Regions from separate parts of the Shewanella sp. S1-58-MNA-CIBAN-0166 genome, predicted to be linked through region 2. Evidence: riboswitches for the same ligand, from Rfam matches in the RefSeq annotation. Region 2 holds a riboswitch; the other holds the start of a gene.

Region 1 (15,821 bases), on a different contig from region 2:
GCCATATGCTTTATGACTTATAGCTGATTAACTAGAACGCGTAACTGACATTCAATTCGAGTGAGCGACCCGCACCAGCGATTTGTTGAAAACCGTTACTGTTATCAGCCTTATATTCAGCAATACTGATACCGCCAAGTGGCAATTGATAATACTCATCAAGCAGATTTTTCACTGCTATAGTCATTGTGGCATCTTGCCATTGGATACTGCTGCTTAAGTTAAGCAGTGTGTAACTGTCAGTTGTGTTTTCTAAACGCTGTTCATCCACGCGGTCTTTACTCGCAACCCATAGCCAACTGAGACTATTTTGCCAATCGCCTAGCTGTTGTTGTAAAGCTAGCTTAGTTTGCAAAGGTTTTATTTGATACAGCGCTTGGTCATTGTCATCTCTTTCGCCGCGCGTGGCACTGATATTAGCGTTAAGGAGCCATTTACCACTGCGGTTTTCTGTTATTTGATATTCAGCATCTATGCGTGCACCAAACAAGGTCACGTCCACATTTGCAAACTGTAAAATATGACGACGATTACTATCGATGCTTGTGCGATTAAAGCTGCTGACCACATTAGCATCAATATAATTATTGATGTCGCTATACCAAGCTGTTGCACTAAATGCTAAATCATCTTGTACTCGCTTGTAAGCCATACTCAATGTATGTGCAGTTTCTGCACTAAGGTCTGGGTTACCTATGTAGCCGTTTGCATCGCCGTACCAGCCAATCATAGTCGTCGACATGGTGCTTTGGCCCCAACTGTATCGCTCATATAAATTTGGGGCGCGGTTCTTTCGGGCTAAACCAAGTTCTATCACTTCAGTATCACTGAGTTGATAGCGAGCTAGAAGGGTGGCATCGATGTTATTGTCATTGTGCTTTCGATATAGGCTATTAAATTCATCTGCGGCCATGGCATTAACATTGGTCATGCCCATCATACTCATAGTGTTATAAGGTTGAACCTCACCTGTGCTGGTTGATACGTATTCATAACGAACACCTGCAGACAGCCACCAACGAGTATTAAGTGTTTGTTGCCACTCGCCATAAAGTGCAGCACGTTGGCGTTCGCCATCATTGATATTGACGTAGTCATTGGGGCCCATCATGGTAGAACCTTCAATCGCTGGCCATGTATCATCAAGCTGATAAACATAATATTCTTGGCCAATTAATAATGTACTGTCTGAACTGATTGGCAGCAGCCAATGCAGTTGGTAACTGTAATCTTTACCCTTAGTTTCCATTGGCATCATGCCGGTTTTTTCATCGCTAAAGAAACCCATCTCATGCTCGACATTGTGCCAGTTTACTTGGGCAGTGAACTCGCCTTCATTTTCCAGCGTTCGTTGATAGCGCACTAATGCGCCATAACTGTCATTATTCGTCATGTCCATATACTGGTTAGCGAAACCTTGAAAGGGGATATGTTGATGGGTCAATTTGACAGCAATTTGTTGGTTGTCATCTTGCCAAGCAGCAACTAATGCATGATTTTGTGATTGGTATAAGGTGTCTAGTACTTTATCGCCGTGGCCGTCGGTATAGCTGTTAGCGTCTTCAAATGCTCCTTGGTAACTAAAGCTTAATGTTTTATTTGCAACAGTGGCATTTACACCTGCGAGAATGGCGTCATTGGTACTTCGGTAACCACTAGATATGTTACCACTTTGCCATGTCACATTGTCACTCTCGGTAAATACAGGGGTTAAGCTATTGACGTTAATTACGCCAGCAATGTTATCGCCACCGGCGCTCACCGGAGAGACTCCAGCAACCACTTGGGTCGAACTAATGTGATTGGCTGACACATAAGAAAGTGGCGGGTTCATCTGGTTTGCACATGATGAGGTAATATCACTGCCATCAATGAGCACCTTAATGCGATCGCCCATCATGCCATTTAAAATCGGTAATGCCGATACGCCACCTGCTTCAGAAAAGTCTACTCCTTGCTTTTCAAGTAAGCTTTGGGCTGAGCCGAGTAAGTCTTTGTTAGTCGTGTTTTGTCCATGTACTTCAACCCGCTCAATGCCTTCACTATTTTGCTTATCGTACTGCTCAGCCATTACTTGAGGTGTAATAGCAAACATTACAGCCAATGAAATTGATGAGTAAACCCATGGGTAATTTGTATTTGATTTAATGGTTTGGATTGCTTTTTTTACCAACGTCATCACCTTTGTTATTATTTTATCAACCTTTGATGAATATATTTCAAAGGTTTTTATCAGTTTTTTGAAATTATAACCTGCTAATAAATATGATGAATGCGACATAGTGTCGCACCTTGATGAATAGCTGTCTGTGGTGATGAATGAATCATGGAGATATCAATGACACTGCATCAGTTTCTGACATGTGGATTGATAACTTTTGTATGAAATGATTATTTTAGTGCTTGTTATTTAGCGAAAAACTTGCTTATACTGCGTGACATCTTGTCGGAGTGCCATTATGGCTGAGACCGTTTATTCGGGATCCGTTGAACCTGATCAGGCTAGAACCTGCGAAGGAAACAAGCGTAATAATCATGATAGTTGGGAAGATAAATAACGTATTAACAAGACCGTAAATGGACGTTTACCTCCGAGTTTTTTATCGGTTTATATATCCAGTTACGTTATTACTTTAGTATTTTTCTATGTGATTATTGACGTAAGCAATAGTATTTTTTATTGTTTACTGCTGCTATCAACACCTCTCCAGACAAGCAACTCTACTCTTAATATTGAGGTTGCTAATGTCAAATCCAAACCGTCGTCAAACTCGAGCTAACGCTCAACAATTTATTGATACCCTTAAACCGTTACAACATCCTAATTCTGAAAAAGTCTATTTAACGGGTAGTCGAGCTGATATCAACGTCGCTATGCGTCAGGTTAATCAAACTGAAACCGTGATTGGCGGCACCGATGCAAAACCCATTAAACAAGCCAATCCGCCTATTATGGTCTACGACTGCGCGGGTGCTTATTCTGATCCCCTTGCCGATATTAATGTGCGTGAAGGCTTACCTAAAATCCGACAAGCATGGATTGATGAGCGCCAAGATACTGAGCAATTAACCGGTGCAAGTTCAGGCTTTACCCAACAGCGACTAGCCGATGATGGACTCGATCATTTACGCTTTGATGCCCTTGTCGCGCCTAAACGTGCCAAGTCGGGCAAATGCGTGACCCAAATGTATTATGCACGCCAAGGTATTATTACCCCTGAAATGGAATACATTGCCATTCGTGAAAACATGGCTCGTGCTGAAGTAACCGACACCGTATTAACCCAAAAAGCGCCTGGAGAGGCTTTTGGTGCGCATATTGGTCAGCTGATCACACCTGAGTTTGTCCGTGATGAAGTCGCTCGAGGTCGAGCGATTATTCCGTTGAATATTAACCATCCTGAAACCGAACCTATGATTATTGGGCGTAATTTTTTGGTGAAGGTGAATGCCAATATTGGTAATTCAGCGGTGACATCTTCGATTGAAGAAGAAGTTGAAAAACTGGTGTGGTCAACCCGTTGGGGTGCAGATACGGTCATGGACTTGTCGACCGGGCGTTATATTCATGAAACGCGTGAGTGGCTTATCCGTAATTCGCCAGTGCCAATTGGTACCGTGCCGATTTATCAAGCATTAGAAAAGGTTAATGGCGTTGCCGAAGACCTCAGTTGGGCAGTATTTAGAGATACATTGATTGAACAAGCCGAGCAGGGCGTAGATTATTTTACGATTCATGCTGGGGTGTTATTGCGTTATGTACCCATGACCGCTAAACGCCTTACCGGCATTGTGTCACGTGGCGGTTCAATTATGGCTAAGTGGTGTTTAAGCCACCATCAAGAAAGTTTCTTATATGAACATTTTCGTGATATTTGCCAGATTTGCGCCCAATACGATGTGTCATTGTCGTTAGGCGATGGTATGCGCCCCGGTTCAATTGCCGATGCCAATGATGAAGCGCAATTTGCGGAATTAGAAACCTTAGGTGAATTGGTCAAAATTGCATGGGAATATGATGTGCAAACCATCATTGAAGGCCCTGGTCATGTGCCAATGCAATTGATTAAAGTCAATATGGAAAAGCAATTGGCCCTTTGTGACGAAGCACCATTTTATACCTTAGGCCCACAAACAACCGATATTGCGCCGGGCTATGATCACTTCACCTCTGGTATCGGCGCTGCCATGATGGCTTGGTACGGCGTGGCGATGTTGTGTTACGTCACCCCCAAAGAACACTTAGGTTTGCCAAATAAAGAAGATGTAAAACAAGGCTTAATTGCCTACAAGATTGCAGCTCATGCTGCTGATGTCGCTAAAGGTCATCCAGGTGCGCAAGTACGTGATAATGCGTTATCAAAAGCCCGCTTTGAATTCCGTTGGGAAGATCAATATAACCTAGGTCTTGATCCTGATACCGCTCGTGCTTACCACGACGAATCGTTACCACAAGAATCGGCAAAAGTGGCTCACTTTTGTTCAATGTGTGGACCTAAATTCTGTTCGATGAAAATAACCCACGAAGTGCGTGAATATGCCGCGAATCTTGAACAAGCTGAAGCACTTAAGATTGAAGTATCTTCCGCTAGTGCTTATCAAGCTCAACATACGGCTCAAGCCATAAATCCGGCGGAAGCGATGGCACAAAAGTCGGCAGAGTTCAAAGCGTCGGGATCGGCGCTTTATCATGACGTCAAATCTGTCGCACAAGTTGATACTGACTTAACGGTTGAGGTGGAATAATCGCCATGAATTCATCGACATTTGTCAGTGAATCCATAACGCAAACCCCACCCATTGTCTGGACCATAGCGGGTTCTGACAGTGGTGGTGGTGCAGGGATTCAAGCTGATTTATTAACTTTGCAAGACTTGTCGTGTCACGGGTGTAGCGTAATAACCACATTAACCGCACAAAACTCAGTTAGTGTGAGTCTTGTTGAAACCGTTTCTGAATCCATGTTGTTGGCTCAGTTCAACAGTTTACTCGTGGATTTGCCGCCAGTGGCGATTAAAATTGGCCTGTTGGCATCCCAAGCACAGGTGGACATATTAGCTGGCTGTTTAGCTCAAATGCGTGCTACTCAGATGATGGTACCTTTTGTGGTGCTTGATCCTGTCATGGTCGCCAGTAGTGGTGCGCACTTTAATCCTATCGATCTCGATTTTAGTCCTCTCATTGGCTTAATTGATTTACTAACGCCTAATCAGCACGAATTGAAACGTTTATGTTCTCAGTATGCGTTAGCGCAATATTGTGATGTCGATAACAAGGTTGCTCAGCAACAGCAAATGATCTGCGATGCCAAATTGTTATCCGATACATTTAAATGCAATGTGCTCGCTAAAGGCGGTGATGCTCAGTGGCAGCAACAATATGCAATAGATGTATATGTGAGTAAAAACGTTAAAGGTGCCAGTATTACACACAGTAATGCGGTGTTTATGCTAAGTAGCCAGCGGATAGCAACCACCAATAATCATGGCAGTGGTTGCACATTATCATCTGCAATAGCGTGTTTTATTGCCCATGAGTTCGTTATTCATGATGCTATTGTGCTGGCAAAAGCCTACGTCAATAAGGGACTCACTTTAGGCGTAAGCCTTGGTCAAGGACCTGGTGTCTTAGCCCGTACTGGTTGGCCTGATGATTTAGGAATGATGCCATCAATCAAGTTGGTATCTTCTGAGCATCTCGCTGATGATTCGTGCAAGCAAGCTGCACCGAATGGTTTTAAATCGCTGCATCAATCCTTGGGGATTTATCCTGTTGTAGCTGATATCGATATGCTTAAAAAATTGTTAAAAGCGGGCTGTAAGACGGTTCAATATCGTGCCAAGTTAGCTATTAATATCGATACTGATGACAGCCATGTATTACAAGGATTAACACTCGAAGCCAATATCATTGAGGCCATCAAACTCGGTCGCGAATATCATGCTCAGTTGTTTATTAATGATCATTGGCCACTGGCGATTAAACACGGTGCGTTTGGGGTTCATTTAGGCCAAGAAGATATGGCAACTGCAGATTTAAGCGCGATAGCGGCAACAGGAATGGCGTTAGGGTTATCGAGTCACAGTTATTTTGAAGCCTTATTAGCCCACCAATGTTCGCCTTCATATATTGCTCTTGGGCATATTTTTGCTACCACGACCAAGCAAATGCCTTCCGCGCCTCAAGGGCTCAGTAAACTTAAACGTTATGCCAGTTTATTTGCGCGCCATTATCCTACCGTTGCTATTGGCGGGATAGATCTCAGTAATTTGGCGTTTATTGCTGCTACAGGCGTTGGTGATGCTGCCGTTGTAAGAGCGGTGACTACTGCTGACGATCCGGCGAAGGCTTATCGAACGTTGCATCATAAATGGTTGCAGCTTACCCGACCTTTACCTAAAGCTAATTTATCTCAGGAGGGCGTATGAGTACTTTATCTGATCGAGATTATATTCAGTATTCGCGCACCATGTTACTGAGCGACATGGGAGAAGCAGGGCAGCTTGCCATTATGAATAGCGCTGTAGTGATCATTGGTGTTGGAGGCTTAGGGCATTTAGTGGCGCATTATCTAGCTGCCGCGGGTGTTCAGAAAATACTGTTAATTGATCATGATGTGGTTGAACTATCCAATCTACCAAGGCAACTCCTGTTCAGGGCCGCTGATATTGGCAAAGCCAAAGTCAGCATTGCAAAAAATGTGCTTAGTAGCGCTTACCCTGAAATCACCATCGATGTGCTAGCACAACGAGTTACATCAGCGCATTTTAATCAGCTTGTTAAACGATTTACCGTAAAACCTGTGGTGTTTGATTGCACTGATAATGTGAGTGCGAGGCAACTGATAAACCAAATGTGTGTACAGCATCAGTTAACCTTGGTTAGTGGTGCTATCAGTGCATATCAGGGGCAATTATTTTGTATCGATTTTTCCCACACACATTCGCATTCATACAGCGGTTGCTATTGTTGTTTATATCCACTTGATACCCCCATTATGCAAAATTGTACTCAAACTGGAGTGCTAGGGCCTGCTGTGGGTATTATCGCCAGTATGCAAGCGCTGGTGGGCCTTCAGCACATCTGCAATACCTTTACCCAATACGGTGTTCTACATCGATTTAATGGTAAGGATTTACGCTGGCAGCATGCCCAAATGAGTCAAGACCCACAATGTGAAGTATGTCATCAATATCCATTAACTGATCATCAGGAGCGGTCTAATGTCACAAACTGATCCCCTCGAGCTAATAACCCTGCACCTTAATGGTGTCGAGCAACATGTTCGGGCCAATTTGAATTTGGCTGAACTACTTATACTCAGCGATTTACCCACTCAAGGAGTGGCTATCGTGGTCAACGATACTGTTGTGCCTCGAAGTCGTTGGATGCATATAGTGTGTCAAGCCGATGACAATATCACCGTCTTTTCTGCCGTTGCTGGAGGTTAATGATGTTAACGATAGCCGATCATCAATTTTCGTCTCGGTTACTCACCGGAACAGGAAAATTTTCAGATCACAATACAATGTTACAAGCGATAGCAAGTTCTGGGTCGCAGTTAGTCACCTTAGCGATGAAGCGGATTGATTTGACTCGCGGCCATGACAATTTACTCGGTCCTTTGCAAAGTATGGGGGTTAAATTATTACCCAATACCGCTGGTGCGCGTAATGCCAAAGAAGCCATTTTTGCTGCTGAACTCGCTTATGAAATGTTGGGCACTAAATGGATTAAACTTGAAATTCATCCCGATCCCAAATACCTCATGCCCGATCCAATTGAAACATTGATTGCGGCTCAATATTTATGCGAACAAGGCTATATTGTTATGCCTTATGTGCATGCCGATCCAGTATTGTGTCGTCGCTTAGAAGAAGTTGGTTGCGCTGCGGTTATGCCACTCGGCAGCCCAATAGGCAGCAATCAAGGCTTAGCGACGGAAATATTCTTAAGCATTATTATCGAACAGGCTAATATTCCGGTAATAGTAGATGCCGGCATTGGCGCACCTTCACAAGCTTGTAGAGCTATGGAAATGGGCGCAGCAGCAGTATTGGTAAATACCGCGATTGCAAGTAGTGCCAATCCCCAACAAATGGCTAAATGTTTTGCTGATGCAGTTGCAACAGGAAGACAAGCATATCTTGCTGGATTAGGGGCAGTGAACAACCATGCTAACGCGACCAGTCCTTTGACCGGATTCTTGTCAGAACCATCAATCAATTCGCTTGCAAAGTCAGTGAATGGTAAGGGGGGATAGCATGACGTATTCAAGTGTATTTTCGCAATTAGCCCCCGATGCGTTATCGATGAAGCTGTATTCTACTACCGCCAAAGACGTTGAGCGGGCTTTGAAAAATCCAAGCGGTAATCTTGATAGCTTGTTGGCATTATTATCTCCTGCCGCAATGCCATACATTGAGCCAATGGCCCAACAAGCTGCTAAGCTGACTCGGCAGCGATTTGGTGCCAATATTGGTCTTTTCTTACCCTTATATTTATCAAACTTATGCGCCAACGAGTGCGATTATTGTGGCTTTAGTATGAGTAATAAGGTCAAGCGTAAAACCCTTAACAGAGATGAACTCGAAGCCGAAATGGCGATTATTAAACAACGAGGCTTTGATTCGATATTATTAGTGTCTGGTGAGCATGAAACTAAAGTTGGAATGGGGTATTTTGAGTCGGTGTTACCACTCGTTAACACGGCTTTTAATTATGTAGCAATGGAAGTTCAGCCATTGGAAACTGAACAGTATCAGCGTCTTGGGAAATTTGGCGTTGATGCCGTTATGGTATATCAAGAAACCTATCGTCCACATACTTACGCTCAACATCATACACGCGGTAAAAAACAAGATTTTATCTATCGTTTAGATACCCCAGACAGAGTGGCTCAAGCCGGAATCGATAAAATTGGCCTAGGAGTATTACTTGGGTTAGATGATTGGCGCTTAGATGCATTACTGATGGGCTTTCATCTAGATTACTTAGAGAAAACCTATTGGCGTAGTCGCTACAGTATTTCATTACCTCGTTTACGTCCATGCACTGGCGGCATTACACCGAAAGTTGAATTGACGGATGCAGGATTAGTGCAAATGATCTGTGCATTTAGGTTGTTCAATCCTCAACTTGAAATCAGTTTATCAACTCGTGAGTTGCCGTCGTTGAGGGATAATTTACTCCCTTTAGGCATTACCCACATGAGTGCTGGAAGCTCTACTCAACCAGGTGGTTATATGTCGCCAGACAGCCAACTTGATCAATTTGAAATCAGTGATAACCGCTCTGTTGAACAGGTTATTTCACAAATTAAATTACGAGGGATGAATCCAGTATGGAAAGATTGGGAGATGGGTTGGGTTAACGGCTAACTTTTGTTTGAAAACTGTACATATTAGTCGGTTTAGGCCATAATAAATCGACTTTTTTAAAATCAGGAGCAGTATTATGCAAGTTCAATCAGCCTATGCGTCAGGTATGCAGGGATTGCAAAGTGCTCAACAAGGTTTAGCGCAAGCAACAACATCTGTTGCGATGCCAGATCAACAAAAACCGGCTGTGTCTAATTCACCAAGCCAAGATACTGTGACCTTAAGTTCTCGTGCTGTTGGGCAAACTGACACCACATCAGCTTTAGTGTCTGCGACTGAATCATCCAACCAAGCTCAAGCATCTGCTAAAGTGATTGAAGTAGCTTCTGAGACTGTTGGCAGTTTGATTGATATTGAAGTGTAATCATGAATGCGGCGATGGTTTCTGCAAACACTGGGTCAGTTAATAATACTGCCCAACTTAACCACCGCAATTCATTGTCCACGCCGCAAGCTCAACCACATACACAAGCAATCAATAGTGCTCAAACAACAAATAGCATTCAAGTCAGTAACCCTCGATCTGCCCCCACTATTGCTGTAGACATTCAATCTGGAAATATCCAGTCAGGTTCAGTTAAAAACAGCTCGCTCAAATCCAGTTCATTTCAAACTACGGTCTCATCAACAGCGGCGTTTAAGGTACCGATAGACCTTAAACCCACTATAAGCACAGATACTCAGCATAACTCTACATCTAGCTTAACTGCGAGCAATGAAACCAAGTCTCAAAAAATTATAGTTGCTGATACATTCAATAGTTACAGCTTAAAAAGTGGTCCACTTAATCTTACTGGAGTATTAAATCGTTCACCTACTCCAATCCAGGCAACTGATACCGTTGCTGGGACATTTGTGAGTACCGATACACCAGCCGCAACGAGTCATGGTGGAGCCGTTAATGCTCAACAGCCAGTAGTTAATATGTTTACTCAGCCATCTGATACTTCAGCTGCAGCAATAAATAGTACGGACCAAAATTCAACAGTGGATGATCCGTCAGTCAATGCAGAATCTCAAACATCAAACCGTCAAGCTGAAACAGCAGCTCAACAAGTTGAGCAACAGGTAAAAGACAAACAACAACAAATTGAACAAGCTGAAATTAAACAAATTGATCAACTGGCACAACGAGATACCGAAGTTAAAACCCACGAACAAGCCCACGCAGCAGTGGGAGGCAGTTTGGCACAAAGCCCGAGTTATCAATATGAAAAAGGCCCCGATGGACGTCGCTATGCGGTGGATGGTGAGGTCAATATCGATGTGTCTACTGTTGATGGTGATGCGCAAGCAACGTTAAGTAAAATGCAGAAAGTGTATGCCGCTGCGATGGCGCCAGTACAGCCGTCAATGGCTGATATTCGTGTGGCGGCGCAAGCATTACAAAACATGAATGAAGCAAAGAAAGAGTTAATAACAAGTAATTCAGATGCTTTGTCATCAACAACAACGAATACTTCCATATCTCAAAACAGTCAAACTTTAACCAATGATCCTCTTAATGCTGATGATTCAAACATGAGTTTATTGTCTCCAAATCGTTCATTATCAGCAGAACAGCGTCATTCTACTATGGCAAACGACACTGCAGCCGTTGACGATTCAACTAGTCAGTCTCTACCTTCCCCAGAACGTTATTCACAACAGCATCAATCCATCGAAATCTACGTGTAGTTTTTTTTCGATGTCTCTGCAGTATGCATTCAACACCAACTAAATTCGATAATTTAGCGATGGTAAATTATCTGAACTCGATATTAACGACTTAATCAGAACTTGGCTGAACGCATCCTAGTATCGCAAGCCAAATCATAATGCCCTATGTATATTTTGCCAAATGAGCTAATTTATATGGATGCTAAGATGTTTAATTGAAAGTGCAGGGAACAATGATTTTCAGCGATTTGTGCAAGATAAGGATTCACGAGCATGACAAAAATCATGTGTTATGTAGAAGCTGACTTGAATAAGTCGCCATATTGATTAAATATCTACAACACCAAATCTAAGTAAATTTTTTTATACTGATAATCAGCCATTAAAAGGTAAGTTATGCTGTTTTAAAATTAAGCTTTCTAATAACTTACAAGCAGGGCCTTGCTGATCGCGATTAGGGACAACCAGATTCAATATTGCTTTTCGATTATTACCTCCACGCAAATGAAGACGGATGAGTTGTTTATTTTGCAATTCTTGCTGCACAACAAAGTTCGGGATCCAACAAAAGCCAATGTTACGAGCTAAAATCGATTTTGCCTCATGAAAGTTTGATACCGTCCAACGTTGTTCCGCTTTAAGCCAACCAATATCATTGGTTGCATTTATTCCCGTATCTTTAATCACAATTTGTAAATGCTGGGCTAACTGCTTGTCATCATCAATGCGTTCTAATTGCGCAAGCGGATGGTCTGGATGACACACAAGTTCAAAATTTAATTCACATAATGGCTCTGCAATATGGCCTTTGGGTGGTGTAGCGCAAATAGCAATGTCGACTTCATTATTAAGCACAAGTTCATGAGTACCAGTGATCACCGAGTCGATAATCGTTACCCTTGTACCACGACTTTGAGGTAAAAATTCGTCTAGAGCTGCCACTAGAGTGTCCATCGGATAAATGATTTCTCTGGCAATGGTAAGGTTAGGTTCCCAACCTTGTCCTAAATTTGAGGCTAATTGTTCTAGCTCTTCAACCGATTGAGTTAAATGACGAGAACGACGTAATAACACTTCTCCTTGCTCGGTTAAATAGGCTTTGCGGCCTTTTACTTCGAGTAAGTTAATCCCCAGTTGATGCTGCAACTTGGCCACCGCATGGTTTAGTGACGATTGGCTCTTGTTGAGCTTTTCTGCAGCCTGAGCATAGCCTCCAAAATCAACGACAGCTTGGACAATTCGCCATTGTTCTAAGGTTGATTTAGCTCGGCTCATTAAGTGTTCTCTTTATTGTTGAGTAAAAATGACGGAAAATCATAGCTTTGTTTGAAATAAAAAAGGCAAATGCACTGCATTTGCCTCAAACGTATCACTGCTAATATTTAGTGTGATTTAGCATCGTTCATAGACGCTTTAGGCTTAACAAGTTTTGGTAAGTATTTCTTGGTACTAGAAATATTATTTAAATATGGTCCTTTATGTAACGTTTCAGGCCAATCTAATAACATCATTGCTAATACGTTTCTGTGTTCACCAGAAGATAATTCAACTTTGCCATGTGGTGAGGGGATCATCATCGTTTTAGGATCGTAAGCCGCAATCACATGCTTTTTCACTTTCTCTACAACTGGGTTATCGCCGTTACCAGTAATTAAGAAACTAATACCCACTTCAGTAATAATATCTTCAGTAGTATCGGTTAAAATGCGATCAATATTGTTTTCAAAGTAATCTAAAATCCACTGATACTCTTTTGGATCGACTGGATGTTGATAATACTCGCTAGCTGAAAAAATAAAGTGAGTCATACCATAAACTTTGTTTTTATATTGGCCTTTTTTGAGCTTATCATCATTACTATCTGGATAGGTTTTAATGAAGGCTTGTTTGTAAGCTTGGTAATAGTCGCCAACACCGATTTGCTTGGCCCAATATACATAGTTGATTAACTGCGCGGCCCAAGCTTTGATCATTTTTGGATCAGTGAAAGCGTGTTCTAAATTAGCACTTTTCAGGGTTTTTATCATTAAATCATGACAAGGTCCGGTAAAGCCAAACTCATCGACTCGACTGGCATAGCGCAATAGCACATCGGTATATAACATAAAGTTAGGGTAAGGAGCGATGGCTTCCTTACGGGCGGTAGCCCGTGGGCCAGAGCCTAATTTATCCGCTTCAATTTTTGATTCACTTTTAATAAAACCGGGTTTATCCAGATTACAAGAATAGTATGCTTGGCGTTCTGCAATGGTGAGCAAATCGATTAATGAACCGTTAGCGTATTTTGCTTCCCCAGTCATACGGAATTGACGTATAGCATAATGGCCTTGTACACGAGGCGGTAATGAATAAAGATTGGTTTCTAAATTGGTTTTAATGCCTTGATAAACTTGGTCAGCCGTTAACTTATGTGGTGTTTTTTCAACGGACTCTTTTGCGAACGCCACACTACTAAACAACGTAGCTGATAATAGTAAGTACGAGAGTGTTTTACTCTTGCGTAGTTCCAGCATGTTTAAATCTCCTGATAAGTGAATGTGGGTCTATTGGTGGGCCAATAAGCTGCTCAAGTTGATCGTCTAAAGTTAAATGTGTTTCGTTTACAACCAATAAATTAAATATCGCGCGAGTCGATATATTGGCCGGTGTGTCAGCAATGATTAATTGAGTCAATGCGGTTTGCCATAAAGGAAGGTAATGATTAATTCCTTCATTAGCAATAGCTTGATAACTATATATTGCGTCCGTTGCATTTGGCCATGGTAGGCCAAAGCTTTGCTCAAAAGCCACTGATAGTGGTTGATTATGACTTAACCAAATATCCTGCTGTGTACCTTTGAAATTACCTTTATATTGATAAAAAGCCAGTGAAACCTTTGTCCTAAATACCCATAATTGCTGTTGATATTGTGCTGCTAATTGGTGTCTTTTAGGCAATTGGGATAAGTTCAGCTGTTGTGTAATGTAGTGTGCTAACCACTGTGTTGCAATCGCATGGGCATCAGTGTTTTGTGTTCTATTGGTAATAAAATAAAACTGCCCACCTTGAGCCAAGGATACTATTGCTTGGCTTAATCTGTTAATTAATTTTTGTTGTTGTTTCACATGGATTAATTGCGATGGAAAACTTAGCGAATATTGGCCAAATTGATGACCGACAACAGTTTGTTTTATCAATTGACCATCTATATTTAATGGATTGTGCTGCTTATCTTGTGGGTAGGTGAAAATTTCACCCAGTAATCGCTGTTGGTGCCAAACGCGTATGAGGTGTGCCTCACTTAAGCTGCTATGTTGACTGTCTGCAAGCGATGTCGTTTTATTTATTTTAGGATCGTCTATTTTATCATCGTCTATTGCGATCAGTTCAAACTTGAGATCTAAAGCTTTAAGGCTTTCGAATATTTGCTGTAAAAATGCATCCGTAGTAATCGATTTTATAGCCGATGAATTACTTACCCGACTAAGGGCATGGGCAATATTCCATGGCGCGATACCAAGATTACTTGTTTGGCTGGCTAAGAATTGCTCTAACAACGGCGGGGTTAGCCCATGAGATGAGAGTTGTGCCTGTGCGGTATTATCATAGTCTTGAAGAATTGCGTGCTGCAGTTGTAATTGATGGATCAATGCAAGCGCTGGAGCTTGTTTGTCTTTTGCGCGAATTTGATAGGCAAGCCAAACCTGTTTTCTACAGTGTTCATTGGGTTGTGTAATTAAATATTTAGCAATACGAATATCAATATTAGTATTGCTGCTCTCTGAACTAAATTCATTGGATATTACACAGTCTTGCTGATTAAATTGCATGCTGAAGAGTCGTTGAGACAATGCTTGATTATTGCTTGCCTGGGCGCTGTGCAGTTTTGACTTTTCGATTAGCTCCCACTGTGATTGTCTTATGGCGACTAAGCGTTGTCCTAATTGATCATAAGGCGGTCGAAGCTGTAACAACTGATCAATTAAGCGTTGGGTATTGGCTGCTGTAGCTAACGCATAAAGTTCATCGGCAAGGTGTAATTGGCACCATAATAAGCCTTGCCTATTTAGGCTGTCGTTGGCGAAAGGGCGGTAATATTGAATTCTGTCGTTGATATTATTTAACGCAATTGTGCGCTTTTCAAATTCAACAGCTTGTTGTTCAACAGACTGAAAAGAAACAAGCTTGTCTTGTCCTAAATCAGGTTGATATTGTAAGCACTGTTCGACGAACAGTGCTAAGGGATTAGCCACAGCGCTTGCTGTGGCTAAAAGATTAAAAAATAGGGTTGCTACAAAAATGCTTTTTAGCATAAGCCACGCGTTCCTCAACTGACATTGTTGAGCTTTTCATCGCTTCTACATGCTTAAGTCGAGGTAAAATCCCTCTACCATTGGCAATTTGAATGGTTAGACCAGGACGGGCATTCAATTCAAGTAACAGTGGGCCTTTGTTTTTATCTAACACCATGTCAGTACCTAAATACCCGAGCTCACACATTTCATAGGCACTTGATGCTGTGTGGAGTAAGGTTTCCCAATGAGGAACTTTGATGTTCGACAGTGGAAAGTGAGTATCAGGATGCTTATCAACGGGTAAGTCAAATTGCACAGCATGCAAACTGTGTCCGGTAGCGATATCTAAGCCAACACCTACAGCGCCTTGGTGTAAGTTAGCTTTACCATCTGATGCTGCAGTTGATAAACGTAACATTCCCATCACAGGAAAGCCTTTAAACACAATTAAGCGGATGTCTGGGACACCCTCATAACTTAAGCCTTCAAAGACTGGGTCAAATTCAA
Region 2 (15,821 bases):
GTGCGTCGTTAACCCAAATTGGTTCAAACAACGATGGTGATATATTGCAAAATAACCAGAATTATGGCGGCTCAGGTAGCGATGATACGGTCGCAACATTAGAGCAGATAGGTAATGGTAACATTGGTTTAGTTGAGCAAGCAGGTTTGTCTAACATGGCTGATGTATATCAAAATGGTGAATCTCATGATGCACATGTGACACAAAATGGCGGTAATCATGAAGCTCAAGTTAACCAATATGGTTTAAATCAAGTCGCAACGGTAATGCAAATGGACTTTGAGCATGTTGCAACCGTCAATCAGTCCAATGTAGGCAACACTGCGACAGTGACTCAAAGTTCTTTAACTCTTGGGAATGGCAACGGTAACGGTAATTCAGGTTCTGGTAATAGTGCGACTGTAGACCAAGAGGGTATGGATGATACCGCTACGGTTGCGCAAGCGGGTTTCGCAAACGAAGCCGTAGTGTTTCAAGGGGAGTACAGTTTTGATAACACAATTACAATCACCCAGTCGGGTCATCATAACTATGCAGGTGCATCAACTGACGATGGCGGATTAAGTACCGTTACAGTAAATCAAACTGGGCATCATAATGAAGTTAATAGCAAACCCAATGGCAGCAACTTTTATGGTGAAGGGATCGGTGCTGGAACGTGGGGGGCCGATAATGTCGTTATGGTTGATCAAGATGGCCATCATAACAAGGCCTATGCTGATGCTGCTGATTTGTCATCAGTTATTGATATAGACCAGTCTGGACATCATAACGAAGCATATGCTGAATCTGAATGGGGCGAAGCTAACGAAATTGTTATCGATCAAACTGGTGGCAATCATTTAGCTGATGTATATGTCTCTGGTGATGGCAGCAATGTGGTTTATGTTACCCAAACCGATATCAATAATTCAGCAGTTGTAAGCAGCATAGGGTTTGGTAATACAGTGACGATTACTCAAGGTATGTAGTACTAAAGTATAATGAAGGGTGTGTAAGCACCCTTTTGACTAATTGTTATGCAGTAATCCACTTGCTAAACTTATAGATGTTGATATGGACTTAATATCAATATGATAGTTTCTTTATACCACCGTTTATTCATACCACATGGAGTGTTAGGAATGTTTAAAGTTGAAAATTGGATGATCGTTTCGCGTTCGCAGCTGCTCATTGACTTACTCGAATCACGCTGGCCACAAGAATTTTTGGTTAGATTAACCAAGGCTCAGCCGAGTAATATGTCGAAGTTACTTTCCACACAAACCAACTCAATAGTGGTTTTCGATTTAGCAACGATTGATCTCCAGCAAGCATATCAATTACAGCGTGTTATTGAACGTGAATATTGTGGTGTTCGTACCGTTTTTCTAAATTTCCCCAAACAAGTTGATGCAAAATTTTTAATTCATCCATCGACCACAACGGGTGTCTTCTATACCAATGCTAATTTAGCTGATGTTAGTAGCGGCTTAAATGAAATACTCAAAGGCCGTAGTGTCATCCCTCAAGATCTCTATCAATCGTTAATGAGTATTAACCATGACGATGACAGTGAGCAACTGACCATTCGTGAACGTGAGGTATTACAAACGTTATTGTCTGGTAGTACTAATCTCGATATCGCTAATCAACTATTTGTCAGTGAATCTACCATTAAAACGCATCTCTATCGTGCGTTTCGAAAAATTGGTGTGTCTAGTCGTGGTCAAGCCATTGCTTGGGCACAAACTCACATGCATGAGGTGAGAGTGTGAAATATCCATCAGTGATACTCATTTGCTTGATTGCGAGTCAAGCCGTTTTATTAAGTGATGCTATCGCTGATGATCGTAAAGATGTTGACGTTAATGTTCCAGAATTTACAAAAGCTAACATTGCCCCCACCACAGATGAAGTTATTCCAGAATCCACCGCCTCAAAAGCTCAAGAGAATTTATTGCAGTCAATTGAACCTGTAGCGAGTGTCAGTGATGCAAAGCCTAAGCGTGAAGCTGATTTAATTGACGGATTAATCTTAAATAGAGCCATGACAAGATTTGGCCACCGTTTTTATCGAGAATTTGTTAGCGCTTATCGTGATATCAATGGCATGAGCAACCACTCGGGGCTCACTGTTGTAGAACAAGCCACTGCAAGAAGTGGTAGTAAAATTTTAGTGTTGCATAATCGCAAGCCGGTTTTTGTGACGTTTTTATCCCCAGCATCGCGAAATATTGATGCACAAGCGAACATGGCAGCAAAGCGGGTCAATGCTTCCCTGTTGCAATATCAACAACAGGTAAGATGGGCGGCATTTTCAGACCCCGATCTTGCTCCTGATGAGTTTTAGTAGGGAATGTATATGAAAAAATTATTACTAATTTTATCAATAACATCATTTAGTTTTCCCTTAGCCGCGACGCAACTGGTATATACCCCAGTTAACCCTGCGTTTGGGGGCAGTTACCTTAATGGTAGTTATTTATTGGCAAATGCGTCAGCGCAAAATGAACATCAAGGTGGTTCCTCCTATGTTGCCCCTACTGCGCTGGACAGGCTTGCTAGTTCATTACAGTCACGCTTAATGAGCCAACTGTTTAATGATGCGGCAAATGGTGGTGAAGGTTATTTAAAAACCGATGACTTTGAGATAAATGTGGTCAATGAAGATGGATCGTTACTGGTTCACATTACTGATTTATTAACCGGCGAGACGACCATCATCGAAGTTGGTGGTATTGTCGGCGCATCAACAGGGGGCTAATCATGAAAAGACTACTGCTTAGCTTATTTATCCTATCTTTGAGCGCGTGTTCTTCGATAGAAAGTGAATTCGACGGTATTGAAGCTACCACGAGTTTAATGCCAAAGGGCGAGACTTATTACGATTTAGTCAGTTTACCATCCCCCCAAGGAAGTATGGTGGCTGCAGTGTATGATTTCCGTGATCAAACGGGCCAATACAAGCCGATACCTTCGAGTAACTTTTCAACTGCAGTACCTCAGTCTGGAACGGCTTTCTTAGCTCAGGCGCTCAATGATTCTGCTTGGTTTGTGCCTGTTGAGCGTGAAGGGTTACAAAATTTACTGACAGAACGAAAAATTGTTCGTGCAGGACTCAATGGTGATGCCAGTAAGTTGCCACAATTAAACAGTGCCCAAATTCTTATGGAAGGTGGCATAGTGGCTTACGATACCAATATTAAAACCGGTGGCGCAGGTGCTCGTTATTTGGGGATCGGCGTATCGGGTCAATACCGTGTCGATAGTATAACGGTTAATTTACGCGCGGTTGATATCCGTACCGGTCGATTATTAAGCAGTGTAACAACCACTAAGGCCGTTATTTCAAAAGAAATTACTGCTGGTGTATTTAAATTTATTGATGCGCAAGAATTATTAGAGTCAGAGGCGGGTTATACCTCAAATGAACCTGTGAGTTTGTGTATTGCCGCGGCAATAGAAAGTGCGGTCGTACATATGATTGCCGACGGTATTTGGAAACGAGCTTGGAATTTACTTGATGCAGCATCTGGAGTAAAAAACCCAACATTACAAAAATACTGGTTAGAAGCACATACTGAAAATCAAGTATTAGAACGGATTAAGCAAAGCTAGTCGTATTGATACATTTGTATAGTAATAGAGAATATTTATAAAAAAGGATATCAAATTGATATCCTTTTTTAATTCAAATTTGCGATTAATATTGATGGCACTCAGTAAATCAATTCTCAAATTTGATAATTGTTTCTTAGTCTTAACCAAGCCACAATTGTGTTTTAGTCGCATCAATGATGCTAAGCGAAATTGTGTCTAAAGCCGCTTCACTGATCGTTAATGTTCCTTGCATCAATTCATCACGTCTAAACCAATGCAAAGTGATTTGTTCGCCAAGGGTTCGACTTTGCAGTTGCTGTTCAAATTGATTGGTTACTTGCAAGTGGTCTGCTGCAATCAATAAATCACCCGCACTTAATCCCGCTTGATGTGCAGGACTGTGTTGACTAACCGTTAGTATTTTTAACCCTAATGATTCCGCTTTTGTTTTAGCACCAAAACCAATGTTATAACCTGTAGCATCAGCACCACCCAAATCAGTTACACCTTCACTGGCCCGTAAACTCATATTCACGCCCACTTGAGCCAGTAATTCTTTTAGTGGCAAATCGTCTGTGTTGTCGAGATAAGTAAAGATATCGTCACAAGGGCGATTTAATAGCGCTTCAACAATCTGTTGATGGCTTGACGATTCAGTACCTATACCCGTTAAACCATATTGTTGCCAAAGTGTACGCATAACATCATCAAGGCTGTATTTACCTTGGGTTTCAATACGGATAGTTAAGTCTACATACAAGGCAAATAGTGCGCCTTTAGTGTAATAGCTGACAATTGCATTAGCGGCATTTTCATCTTGCTTATAAAACTTAGTCCAAGCATTAAAACTTGATTGCTTTAAGGTTTGTTTAAAGCGACCTTCGCCTCGGTATACTCGAGTCATAATTTGACTGAGTAAAGTAAGGTAACCTTTCTCATCAATACACTGAGATTTAAAGGTAATTAAATCATCGTAATATGACGTGATACCTTCATATGCCCACAATTGAGAAGTATAAGACTCTTGTGATAAATCAAATGGCGTAAACTCAGCAGGTTTAATCCGTTTAACGTTCCATGAGTGGAAATATTCATGGCTGCACAGTGATAAATAAGTGCGATAACCTTTATCTACTGGCGCATCGAGTGACAAAGGTAAGTCGTTGCGAGAGCACATTAACGCTGTTGATGCTTTATGTTCTAAACCGCCAAAACCATTGTCCAAAACGGTGGTCATGAACACATAACGCTTAAAGGGTGCTGGAGTGCCAAACAAATTGATTTGATATTCGCAAATCGCTTGTAAATCTTTGGCTAATCGAGCCATATTTGCCCTGTGTTTGCCACTGAGTACGATATCGTGTGGCACACCAGCAGCGAAAAAGGTTTCGACGGTCAGTTCACCCATTTCAACGGGATGGTCAATTAAGTCATCGTAGTTTTCAGCGCTAAAATCACCAAAGCTAAATTGTTCACCTGATGCTCTAGTCATGCTGGTGGCTAGCGTCCAATGAGCTAATTCTGCAAGTGCAGGTTTGGCAATGGTGACGGTATGTGATTGTGACTCAAGACCATTAGCCGCTAGAAACACGCTACTGCCATTAAAAAAGCCATGATTAGTATCAAGGTGTGCAGTGCGAACAGACAAATCCCATGCATAAATTTGATAACACAGAGTGATATCACTGCCTTGGTTATTCAATTGCCATGTTTGTTTATCTAATTGAGTGACTGCAAGCGATTGTAGATTCTCTTTGGCATCAATTTCAATGATATTTTTGGCAAAATCGCGGATCATGTAGCTGCCAGGTAACCATGCTGGTAATGAAAAAATCTGAGATGGATTGGCGTTTTTTAGCGTAAAGGTCACTTCAAATAAATGAGCTTTTGGGTCGACCGCATGAATATGATAATGCATAAAGAATTCCGAATGAGTGGCAAGTCGCAATCAAAACGATTGAGCTATAATAACCAATGCTGCCAAAATTGACTCACTTAAGCAAACGAATCCCATTTTAGGCAAAATATTACCCATAAAAAGCGTTTTTACTGGAGTGATAGTTCAAAGAGTTGATAGTATTATCAATAGCATCAATGCAGTTATCTAATGAGGGCATCCAAATGGCCGAAGAAACCATATTTAGCAAAATTATCCGCCGTGAAATTCCAGCGGATATTTTATACCAAGATGAATTAGTCACCGCATTTCGGGATATTGCTCCGCAAGCTCCTACGCATATTCTGATTATTCCCAATCATTTAATCGCGACAGCAAATGATGTTAAAGCGTCTGATGAATTAGCATTAGGGCGGATGATAACAGTAGCGGCCAAACTTGCCGATGAAGCCGGTATTGCTGAAGATGGATATCGCTTAATCATGAATTGCAATAAGCATGGTGGTCAAGAGGTGTACCATATTCATATGCATCTTTTAGGGGGTAAACCATTAGGCCCAATGCTGAGTCGTGGATAATGAAAATTAACAGTGATTTTTTTCCATTAACTGAAGTCGCCACCCGTTTTGTCAACCAGTTAGCTCAGTGCCGTCGTTTAGGGCTTTCAGTGCAAGAAGCCAGTGAGCATCATGTGTTAATTGAGTTACCTTACAGTCAAGATATTATTGGTTACCCCGACACCGGAGTCATTCATGGTGGGGTGATCACAACCTTGATAGATACCGCTTGTGGCACAGCCGTGGTATGCGCCATTTTGAAGAAGTACCAATCGTTAGAGTTGTCTCCAACATTGGATTTACGTGTCGACTACATGAAACCCGCAGAGCCTCATAAGTCGGTTTATGCCTTTGCTGAATGCTATCGTTTATCGTCAAGCGTTGCTTTTACCCGTGCGATAGCATATCAAGACAGTATTGATGAACCTATCGCTCACGCGGTGGGTTCTTTTATGCGAATTAGTCCAGAAATGGTCGGCGAAGAGTTTCGTCAAGTGTTAATGGGGAATTTACCGGGGGCGAAATCATGAGTGAGCCAACCCAAATAGAGACACAAAAGGGTTTAGATGTTCAAGATGTGGTTAAACGTGCCATTGAACTGAATGATTATAGTTACCTACTTGAGAAAGTACCTTACTCACAATTTATTGGCATGTCAGTGGCCCGTTTTGGTGATGAAATGGTATTTAGACTGCCGGCTAAAGATGACAACATTGGTAATCCGATTTTACCTGCAATACATGGCGGAGTGATTGCTGGGTTTATGGAAATGTCGGCAATTGTGCAATTAATGGTATTTATGCAAGCCAAGAAAGTACCTAAAATTGTTGATTTCTCAATTGACTATTTACGCGCAGGTTTACATCAAGATACCTTTGCAGAATGTAAAATTACTCGCCAAGGCCGCCGTGTGGCTAACGTCAGTATGAACTGTTGGCAAACCAACCGTAAACAATTGATAGCCACTGCCAGAGCACATTTTTTGATAGATTAAGTCAACGCTTTACATTAACAGCAAATAAGGAGATAGCATGAAAATAACGTCAATATTTGTGTTCGCATTAGCATTGTTGCTTAGCGCCTGTGCGCATAACACGGCAGGTATTTCGGTAGACTCAAGCGGGCAGGTTAGAGTCGATAGCAGCTCTTTTGCCAGTGATGTCAATGTTGTGGATATTTCATCTGTCATGGTTGCTGACTTAATCAAAGCATCGGCGCTAATTCAAAGCAAATCGAGCACTGACCTACGTCTACAATATAAATTCACTTGGTACGATGCTAGCGGATTTACAGTTGAGGATGAAGCAAGCAGTTGGAAGTCGGTTAAATTACATGGTAAACAGCAGTTGCAAGTGGGTGCGGTAGCGCCCAATACACAAGCTATTCGATTTGAGATTTATGTGCGCGAAGCTTTCTCAAATTAAGCCACGCTACAGAGAACTTGAAGAGACATGATTACTGATATTTAATATAAAGTTAATCAATTATATTTTTGCGTTATCAAATTGTATCGCTGCTCGTGTATTCATGGTGAAGTTAGTTTATAATCGTGATCGCCAAGGGGTGTTCAGTAAAACCTGAACTGAGATGTCTGTATGACGAACCCTTAGAACCTGATCCGGCTTATACCGGCGTAGGAATGGGCCACACTATTTATGTGCACCTCTTATTCGCTACTCTTGCCGGATCTCAAAATCACTATTTGAGGTCCTATGTTTACGAAAAACTCTACTAGGTTACACCAAACACCTATTGCCTTAGCGGTAATGGTGGCATTAAGCTCGCCTGTGGTTATGGCTAAAACGGCCGATGTTGAAAATGTCACTCCCGAATATGAAAAAATGGAAGTGATTGTTGTTAATGCTGATTTTAGTAATATCAGCCTTGATAAAATGCCGTCAAGCGTGACGGTTATTGATGCCCAGCAATTAGAAGACGAAGGGGCGCAACATTTTGAAGATGTGCTCAATTCTATTGCCAACTTTAACTGGTCTGGTGGCAGTTCTCGTCCTAAATACTTCCAAATTCGTGGTGTCGGCGAACAAGAACAATATCAAGGTGCACCTAACTCATCGGTTGGCTTTGTGGTCGACGACATCGACCTATCAGGCCTTGGCATGGTGTCGAGTATGTACGACATGCAGCAAGTTGAAGTCTTGCGCGGTCCACAAGGTACTCAATATGGTGCTAATGCACTAGCTGGATTAATTTACTTAAAAAGTAATGACCCTACCGAATCATTTGAACATGGCGCAAAAGTCAGTTTAGGTGATGACAATCTTCGTACTCTTTCTGGTTTTAGCTCTGGTCCACTCAATGACTCAGGTAAATTGCTCTACCGTGTATCACTAGAACAGCACAATCAAAATGGTTACCGTGACAACCTTTATCTTAACCGTGATGATACCAATGAACGTGATGAGTTAACGGCTAGGGCTAAGTTCCGTTGGTACGCTACTGACGATCTTCAAGTTGATTTAACCTTATTGCATGCCAATTTTGATAATGGTTACGATGTGTGGACATTAGATAATAATCGCAGTAATACCTTAACTGACCAACCCGGTGTTGATACACAAAAAACGACTGGAGCAGGGGTTAAGTTCATATACACGGGTATGCAAGCATTTGACTTCACATCATTAACATCATTTGCGCAAACTGATCATCATAATGGATATGATGGTGATTGGGCCAATTCGGATTATTGGGCGAGTAAAGCATGTACTGTGTATGACGACGCAGGAGCGGCCTCAGGTACTGAGCCGTGTGTTTATGATTACACCTGGGACAAAAAGGGCGATCGTAAAACCTTTACCCAAGAGTTCCGTTTATCATCCAAAGATGCAGGACGCATCTTCGCCGGTAGTACCGACTGGTTATTGGGTGTATACGCGATGAATTTGAAAGAAGATAACGACTTATACTCGGAATACAACACCTGGCCAGATGAAGTGTTGCAGTCAAACTATGAGGCGACAAACTATGCCATATTTGGTCAATTAGACAGCCATTTAGGTGATGATTACTTATTGTCGACTGGGTTGCGTTTCGAGCGCCGCGATAGTGATTATAGTGACAGCAATAAAGATGACTTTGCCCCATCAGAAGATATGTGGGGCGGCCATATTGCGTTGTCAAAAGCCATTAATCCTAATCACAATGCTTATGCTCGTGTCGCCCGCGGTTATAAGGCGGGTGGTTTTAATATGACACTGCCTGCTGAATTGTCTGACAAGAAACAGTTCGACACTGAGATTTTATATAACTATGAAGTTGGCTTAAAATCGAGCTGGTTTGATGGAGAAGTGGATTCTACCTTGGCGCTATTTTATATGGACCGCCAAGACCAACAAGTTGCCGCCTCTTTACAAGACCCAGATAGCCCGCAGCGTTTTATTCTATTTACCGAAAATGCTGGCAGTTCAAGTAACTATGGCGCGGAACTCGATGCAAAATGGTATTTAACAGAAAATATTGAGTTCTACGGTAGTTTCGGTTGGTTGGAAACTGAATATGGCCAATATCAATACAGTGACAAATACGGTTCTACCGTCGATTTATCTGGGCGCGACTTAGCGCATTCACCTAAATTTACTTACAGTGCTGGTATGACTTATGTTGCTGATTCTGGTTGGTTTGCAAACGTGAATGCCAGTGGTAAAAGCCAGTTTTATTATTCTGACAGCAATGAATCTCAGTCAGAAGCCTATACCATTTATAACGCCCGTTTAGGCTATGAAACGCCAACATGGTCGGCATATTTATGGGGCCGCAATTTGTTTGATGAACAATATGGTGTGCGAGGCTTTTACTTTGGCAACGAACCAGATCAAGATTGGGTCGATAAACAATATATTCGTTACGGTGATCCGCGCCAAATTGGTGTGACATTAGAAGTTCAATTTATGTAATGACACAAAATCGCTGTAGCCTTTGTTGCAGCGGTTTTTATTAAGGAATAGAAATGAAGTTAACTGCAGAAATCAGTATGTATCCGTTCAATGAAAACTATCTCGATCCTATCCAATGGTTTATCGGCAGAGTGGATAGTTATGACAATATTCAACGAGTGACTAACGCGATGGCAACCCAAGTCTGTGGCGAGTATGCTGATGTAATGTCGATGCTAGCCGTTGAAATGCAAGCCGCACATCAAAAGTGGGGCAAAGCTGTTTTTGTGTGTAAATTTATCGGTGGTGAGCTCAACCTAGCTCATAGCGAATAACCACAATGAATGATCTATTTATAACGCTACAACAAGCCTTTAGTGAAGCGTCATTAATGACGTTTTGGGAGGCTGTTGCCGTTATGCTAGCGCTTGCTTACTTAATTCTTGCTATGCGGACTAATATCTGGTGTTGGTCGGCAGCATTTATTAGTACCGCCATTTACACTGTACTATTTTGGAATGTATCGTTATTGATGGAGTCAGTCCTTAATATTTATTATATGGGGATGGCGGTATATGGTTATTGGCTGTGGTTGCACGTGCCACCTTCTCAGCAAAGCAATTTGCACAATTCTGAGCTGCATAATGGTACTCAGCACAACATAGAAACCAATCACCTTAATATTACCAGTTGGTCTTGGAGTACTCACGCTCGGCTTATCGGCGCGACATCATTAGTGTCTATGCTGGTGGGATATTTAATGGCTCATTACACGTCGGCCGCATTTCCCTATATCGATGCGGCAACCACTTGTTTTGCTATCGTTACAACCTATCTAGTAGCGAAAAAAGTGCTGGAAAATTGGCTCTATTGGGTCGTCATTGATTTTGTGTCTATTTACCTTTACTTCCAAAAAGGCTTAATGCTGACATCGGGTTTGTTTGTTTTATACGTCGCAATGGCAGTTGGCGGATACATGATGTGGCGTAAGAAATATCGTCATCATATAATAACGCAACACAATACGAGTCAAGAGGTGGTTGGTGCATAACCAACCATAATATCATTTTATTAGAGTAAATATTTGATGTCCCAGCCGTTGTTATCTCTACCTATCGATGTGCTTAATATAATCAACAAAGCCATGCCAACCACATTATTTCAGCAGCTTGCTACGCAATGTACTGCGGTGTCTTTTCTTAACACAGGGATCAGTAATGTTAATATTAAGTTATCTTGTGAAGATGGCGATAAGGTCTTACGAGTAAATCAGCCTCACAGTAATTGGTGCGATAGAGCGCTTGAAGTTGAATGTTGGCAAGCTGCAATTGTGGCTAACATTGCACCTGCATTGATTTGGGTCAGTGATGATAAGCAAGTGTATCTGAGTGAGTTTATTGATCAACCAGAGACAGACTGGTCGATATTTGCCTCAATGCGCAGTCACTTATCGCTTGGGCAATCGACAAATCAATCCATTTCGGCTGTGGATGCCGTTCCTTTACTTAGTGCATTATTTTGTAAACTCAGTGTGTTGCCGGTGCCGGAGAAAAGCATTACCGTTAGTGAGCAATGGCAACAATATGCATACCAATTAGATTCATTAACGGGGTCGCAAAAAGATCCACAATGGCATGATGCGAGGCAGCAATTGTTACGCTTAAATGGGCTTGTTCGACATTGGTTATCGCAGTTAGAAGCCTGTGTGTTGCTGCCGACTTTTTGTCATAGAGATTTAACTCCACACAATTTACTGCTTAGCGGCAGTGCCCCTCAGCAACTGCTTTGTATAGACTATGAATATGCTGTGGCGAGCCATCCGTTGTTCGATTTAGCCAGCGTCGTGGCTAGTCATCAACTATCAACGATGCAAGCTAACCAATTAATCGATAACGTGATTATGCAATATTGTCAGGTTGCTAGCCTCACCGATGTGTCTGCGGCCAAAGCGGCATTACCCGCCGCAATAAATTGTTTTTGGTTATTCTCGGCAATGTGGGCGTTATTAATGGCAGCCAAAGAACCGCAAAAATCTACACAATACTTACAATACTTTACAAAGTATTTTACATTAATCACTTGCTAATATGCTCTGATAAAGTACAAGCTTCTGATAAAGTATAAGTGAAGTAATACCAGTTCTAATAAATATCTGGTCATTCAGCGCCTACTAGACAAGTAATAAGATTATAGACATAGTTTTTCTACGTCAAAATCATATTAAGCAGCATAGAAGGTTCTGAAACCCGTCCTGCGGGAGTCATTCAGACTTTCTATTTTTGTTGCATTGTTTCATAAGGGAACAACCATTCTTTCAACAATGCGTCTCAAACTGAAAAATCTGAGTGACTCTGATTGATCACATCATTACTGGATTTGATATAAATTTTGATAAAGGAATTATCTGTGTCTAAAAAATTGATTATCCTACTGTTAAGTAGCTTATTTTTTGTCGGCTGCTCAACCAAAGTAAGCTATTTCTTTCTGGATTGGGCGATAGAGTGGGAAGTTGAAGAGTACGTAGAGTTAACCTCAGAACAGCAAGATAAATTTGATATTATTATTGAATCGTTTTTAGTCTGGCATCGCCAACAAGAATTACCGCGTTATCGTGATCAACTGTCTTTATTATCGACATTGACTAATCAACAAACAATGACCCCAGAGCTATGGCTTAACCAAGTGTCAATGGCGAAGGCACATTGGTCCCGAATTTTCGATTTTGTTATGCCTGATCTGTTACCTATTATGGCGAGCTTATCTGATGGACAAGTTGATCAGATACTGGCGCAGCTAAAAAAAGAACAACAAGAATTAATCGAAGAATACGCCGGCAAAGATCAAGCTGAATTGATAAAAGACTCCGATAAAAGAATCGCCAAGCAATTATCTGAATGGACTGGCGATGCTACAGATGAACAAAAAAACATTATTCATCAAGCTAATACGCAGCGTTTAGCCACGTTAGACATGTGGCTTGAGTATCGCCATGAATGGCTAAGTCAATTTGAACAAGCACTGAAACGCCGTCAGCAAACTGATTATTTTACCCAACAAATGAAATTATTAATGATCTCGCCAGATGAACTGAAATCAGAGGTTTATCGCGATAATGTTACCGGAAATACCCGTAAGTTTGGCTCAATGTTGATTACGCTTAATCAAACATTTAGTCAAAAACAACGTAAGCACTTTGATAAAAAATTAGCTGAATTAGTAGAAGATTTAACTGAATTACACTTAGACAGATAATATCTATTTTTATCCGTTAGTCTCCAAAGCTGAAATAATTTTAATCTTCAGCGGGTCTATTACTACAACAACGATTTCAGCTAGGATTATTTATGCAGACACTAAGTGGATTTTATCAACAATTTTTAAATGTGATTAAACATACAGAAGGCTTAGCCGCCTTACTGCTAAGGCTTTATCTTGCGCCAGTGCTAATGCAGGCAGGATACAACAAATTGTCACATTTTGAAGACACCGCAGCATGGTTCGGCAATCCTGACTGGGGATTGGGTTTACCTATGCCAGAAGTCATGACTGCGTTAGCTGCAGGCACTGAATTGTTCGGTGGTTTTTTACTGTTGATCGGTTTAGCCACTCGAATCGTGGCATTGCCAATGATGGTCACAATGCTAGTTGCTGTTTTTGCGGTGCATTTACCCAATGGTTGGTTGGCTATTGCCGACCCAAGTTCGTGGTTGGCGAATGAGCAAGTGTTAGCTTCAGCGGAAAAGCTTTCTGCGGCGAAAGCTATTTTACAAGAGCATGGTAATTATGAATGGCTAACCAGTTCAGGTAATTTTGTTATTTTAAATAATGGTATTGAATTCGCGATGACGTATCTAATTATGTTATTGGCATTATTTGTGATTGGTGGCGGCCGTTACACCAGCGTTGATTACTTTATAGGACGCCGGTTGTTAAAGTAACCTTGTTTACATCACCTGATCTCAGTATAAAAAAGGGCTGTTTGAGAGGCGTTTGTTATTTCGAGTTTAGGTTACATAGAACAACCCTAAAAAATCCCACCTAATACGTGGGATTTTTGCTAATATCGGCAGCATAATTTACTCAAAAGGATTGTATCTTGGACGCCAAACAACTGTTATTGACTCGCCAATCGACGCCTCGCCTAGTTGCCCCAGCACCAAATGCCGAACAACTCACTTTTTTGCTTGATGCAGCAGCAAGAGTACCAGACCACGGTGCATTAACGCCTTGGGAATTTATTATTGCGGTAGATGATGGCTTAGCTAAGTTGGCAGATATTTTTGTTGATGCGGCTAAAAAAAGTGGTGCAGATGATACTTTTCTGACTAAAGTAGCTAACATGCCTTATCGTGCGCCTATGGTGATTACGGTCGTCGCCAAAACACAAACGCATGATAAAGTACCCGTTTTAGAACAGCATATAGCAGCGGGTTGCGCCACGATGGCAATGCAGCAGGCGGCATTTGCGATTGGGCTAGGTGCGGTATGGCGTACAGGCGATTTTGCTTTTGATGCTAATGTGAATAACGCATTAGGATTAGCAGCAGACGATCAAATTGTTGGCTTTTTATATGTTGGCACCTCAGCAGTGCTCGCTCCCACTAAACCGCTTAAAAGTGGCCAGCAATTTGCGCGATATTTGTAAGCATTGCAAGGTTGGGGTATGACCAATGGGCCACGACGTTGGTGGCCGCAGGCCATAAGTACAAAGCAAAACAAACACCAAGATCTCGGCTCAAAAGCATTACCGGGACGACGAGAAGGGGGTTAACAAGCTCTTGTTCAATAATGTGTTAAGAAACAATCAGACTTTATTCACTGAACTTCAAAGCAAAGCTCTAAAACAAATCTATTCGTAGAACTCGAGTGGGATCATGTTTTGATAGACATAATAGCCTAATGGTCCCATTAACAAACTCAGCATAGACCACACTACACGTTGACCATGTTTGATATGTGCTTTCGAGGTATAGGCTCGATAGCAAAAGTGAATATGTAAAATCAGTAATGCAATGAGCATTAATACTAACGTAATATCCATATTATTCATGTCATGTTCCTTTGCGTTCCAGCAATGACTTATCTAAGTGTAAGCTTAAAATTAAAATCTGCAGTAAAAATAATAGAAATCCATGTTCTTAAACAGCTATTCACTGCTAACACCTTTAATTTACGTTAAAAATTATCCGATTAATAGCCCGTAAACCATTAAATATTCATAATTTTTTAATTTTTGCACAAAGGTATTACTTGTCCATCATTACGTACTGAATGTTTGAGGTCAATCATAGTTTTTTGTGGTAACCACAATGGATATTTGCACATGGTCACGTTAAATAGCGGGCTATTGATTAATGTGGTTAACCAAGCGTTAACTTTAGGGTATGGCATGGTGTTAAACCACGAAGGTTCAACATTAGCAAACTGTCGAATAAACGGAAAAATAGCAAAATCAGCTAGTGTTGGGCTGTCGGTACACAAATAGTTGTGTTGCAGCAACTGCCTTTCCAACAACTGAATAAACTGCTCTGCCTGTTGTCGATACCAAAGTTGACTGTATTCAGGGAACCTGTCGGCATACTTATATTTATCTAACCATGGTTTAAATTGATTATCATTGGCATTAATGAGCGATTCAGTCATTGATTTATCTAACCAGTATTGCAGGACTTGATACTCTTCTGTGGTTAAGTAATGGTTTTCTGGCGCTGGGTGTTCAGTTAATACAAAGCGCATAATATCTAGACTTTCACTGATCACTTGGCCGTTAGTAAACTCTAAAACCGGCACTGTGCCTTTGGCCGAAATGGCGATCAGCTCTGCGGGTTTATTCTTAAGCTCTATTTCACGCACTAACGGATTCAGTTGGCTCAAATGAAGACTAATACGTGC

The links. Region 2 has a riboswitch for thiamine pyrophosphate ahead of AAEY99_RS11335 (TonB-dependent receptor). Riboswitches for the same ligand answer to the same signal wherever they lie in the genome.
Region 1: it holds a riboswitch for thiamine pyrophosphate, as region 2 does, so the genes downstream of both, thiC (phosphomethylpyrimidine synthase ThiC) here and AAEY99_RS11335 (TonB-dependent receptor) in region 2, are expected to answer to the same signal.

The regions. Positions count from the first base shown of each region.
Region 1 covers NZ_JBEOPN010000040.1:313-16,133, forward strand. The annotation lists gene AAEY99_RS18870 (TonB-dependent receptor plug domain-containing protein) at 32-2,179, opposite strand; TPP riboswitch at 2,438-2,537, shown strand; gene thiC (phosphomethylpyrimidine synthase ThiC) at 2,746-4,746, shown strand; gene AAEY99_RS18880 (bifunctional hydroxymethylpyrimidine kinase/phosphomethylpyrimidine kinase) at 4,752-6,428, shown strand; gene AAEY99_RS18885 (HesA/MoeB/ThiF family protein) at 6,425-7,237, shown strand; gene thiS (sulfur carrier protein ThiS) at 7,224-7,451, shown strand; gene AAEY99_RS18895 (thiazole synthase) at 7,454-8,263, shown strand; gene thiH (2-iminoacetate synthase ThiH) at 8,265-9,380, shown strand; gene AAEY99_RS18905 (chemotaxis protein) at 9,457-9,744, shown strand; gene AAEY99_RS18910 (putative metalloprotease CJM1_0395 family protein) at 9,747-11,057, shown strand; gene AAEY99_RS18915 (LysR family transcriptional regulator) at 11,415-12,314, opposite strand; gene AAEY99_RS18920 (DUF3541 domain-containing protein) at 12,422-13,552, opposite strand; gene AAEY99_RS18925 (hypothetical protein) at 13,530-15,332, opposite strand; gene AAEY99_RS18930 (alpha-L-glutamate ligase-like protein) at 15,295-15,821, opposite strand, start outside.
Region 2 covers NZ_JBEOPN010000016.1:23,360-39,180, reverse strand. The annotation lists gene AAEY99_RS11385 (curlin) at 1-971, shown strand, start outside; gene AAEY99_RS11380 (LuxR C-terminal-related transcriptional regulator) at 1,125-1,757, shown strand; gene AAEY99_RS11375 (curli production assembly/transport protein CsgE) at 1,754-2,332, shown strand; gene AAEY99_RS11370 (curli assembly protein CsgF) at 2,345-2,746, shown strand; gene AAEY99_RS11365 (CsgG/HfaB family protein) at 2,749-3,600, shown strand; gene AAEY99_RS11360 (M61 family metallopeptidase) at 3,743-5,500, opposite strand; gene hinT (purine nucleoside phosphoramidase) at 5,704-6,057, shown strand; gene AAEY99_RS11350 (PaaI family thioesterase) at 6,057-6,566, shown strand; gene AAEY99_RS11345 (PaaI family thioesterase) at 6,563-7,030, shown strand; gene AAEY99_RS11340 (YcfL family putative periplasmic lipoprotein) at 7,068-7,460, shown strand; TPP riboswitch at 7,586-7,693, shown strand; gene AAEY99_RS11335 (TonB-dependent receptor) at 7,749-9,950, shown strand; gene AAEY99_RS11330 (hypothetical protein) at 10,004-10,264, shown strand; gene pnuC (nicotinamide riboside transporter PnuC) at 10,270-10,980, shown strand; gene AAEY99_RS11320 (phosphotransferase) at 11,017-12,015, shown strand; gene AAEY99_RS11315 (DUF6279 family lipoprotein) at 12,336-13,181, shown strand; gene AAEY99_RS11310 (HvfX family Cu-binding RiPP maturation protein) at 13,274-13,867, shown strand; gene AAEY99_RS11305 (NAD(P)H nitroreductase) at 14,026-14,574, shown strand; gene AAEY99_RS11300 (hypothetical protein) at 14,779-14,979, opposite strand; gene AAEY99_RS11295 (glutathione S-transferase) at 15,156-15,821, opposite strand, start outside.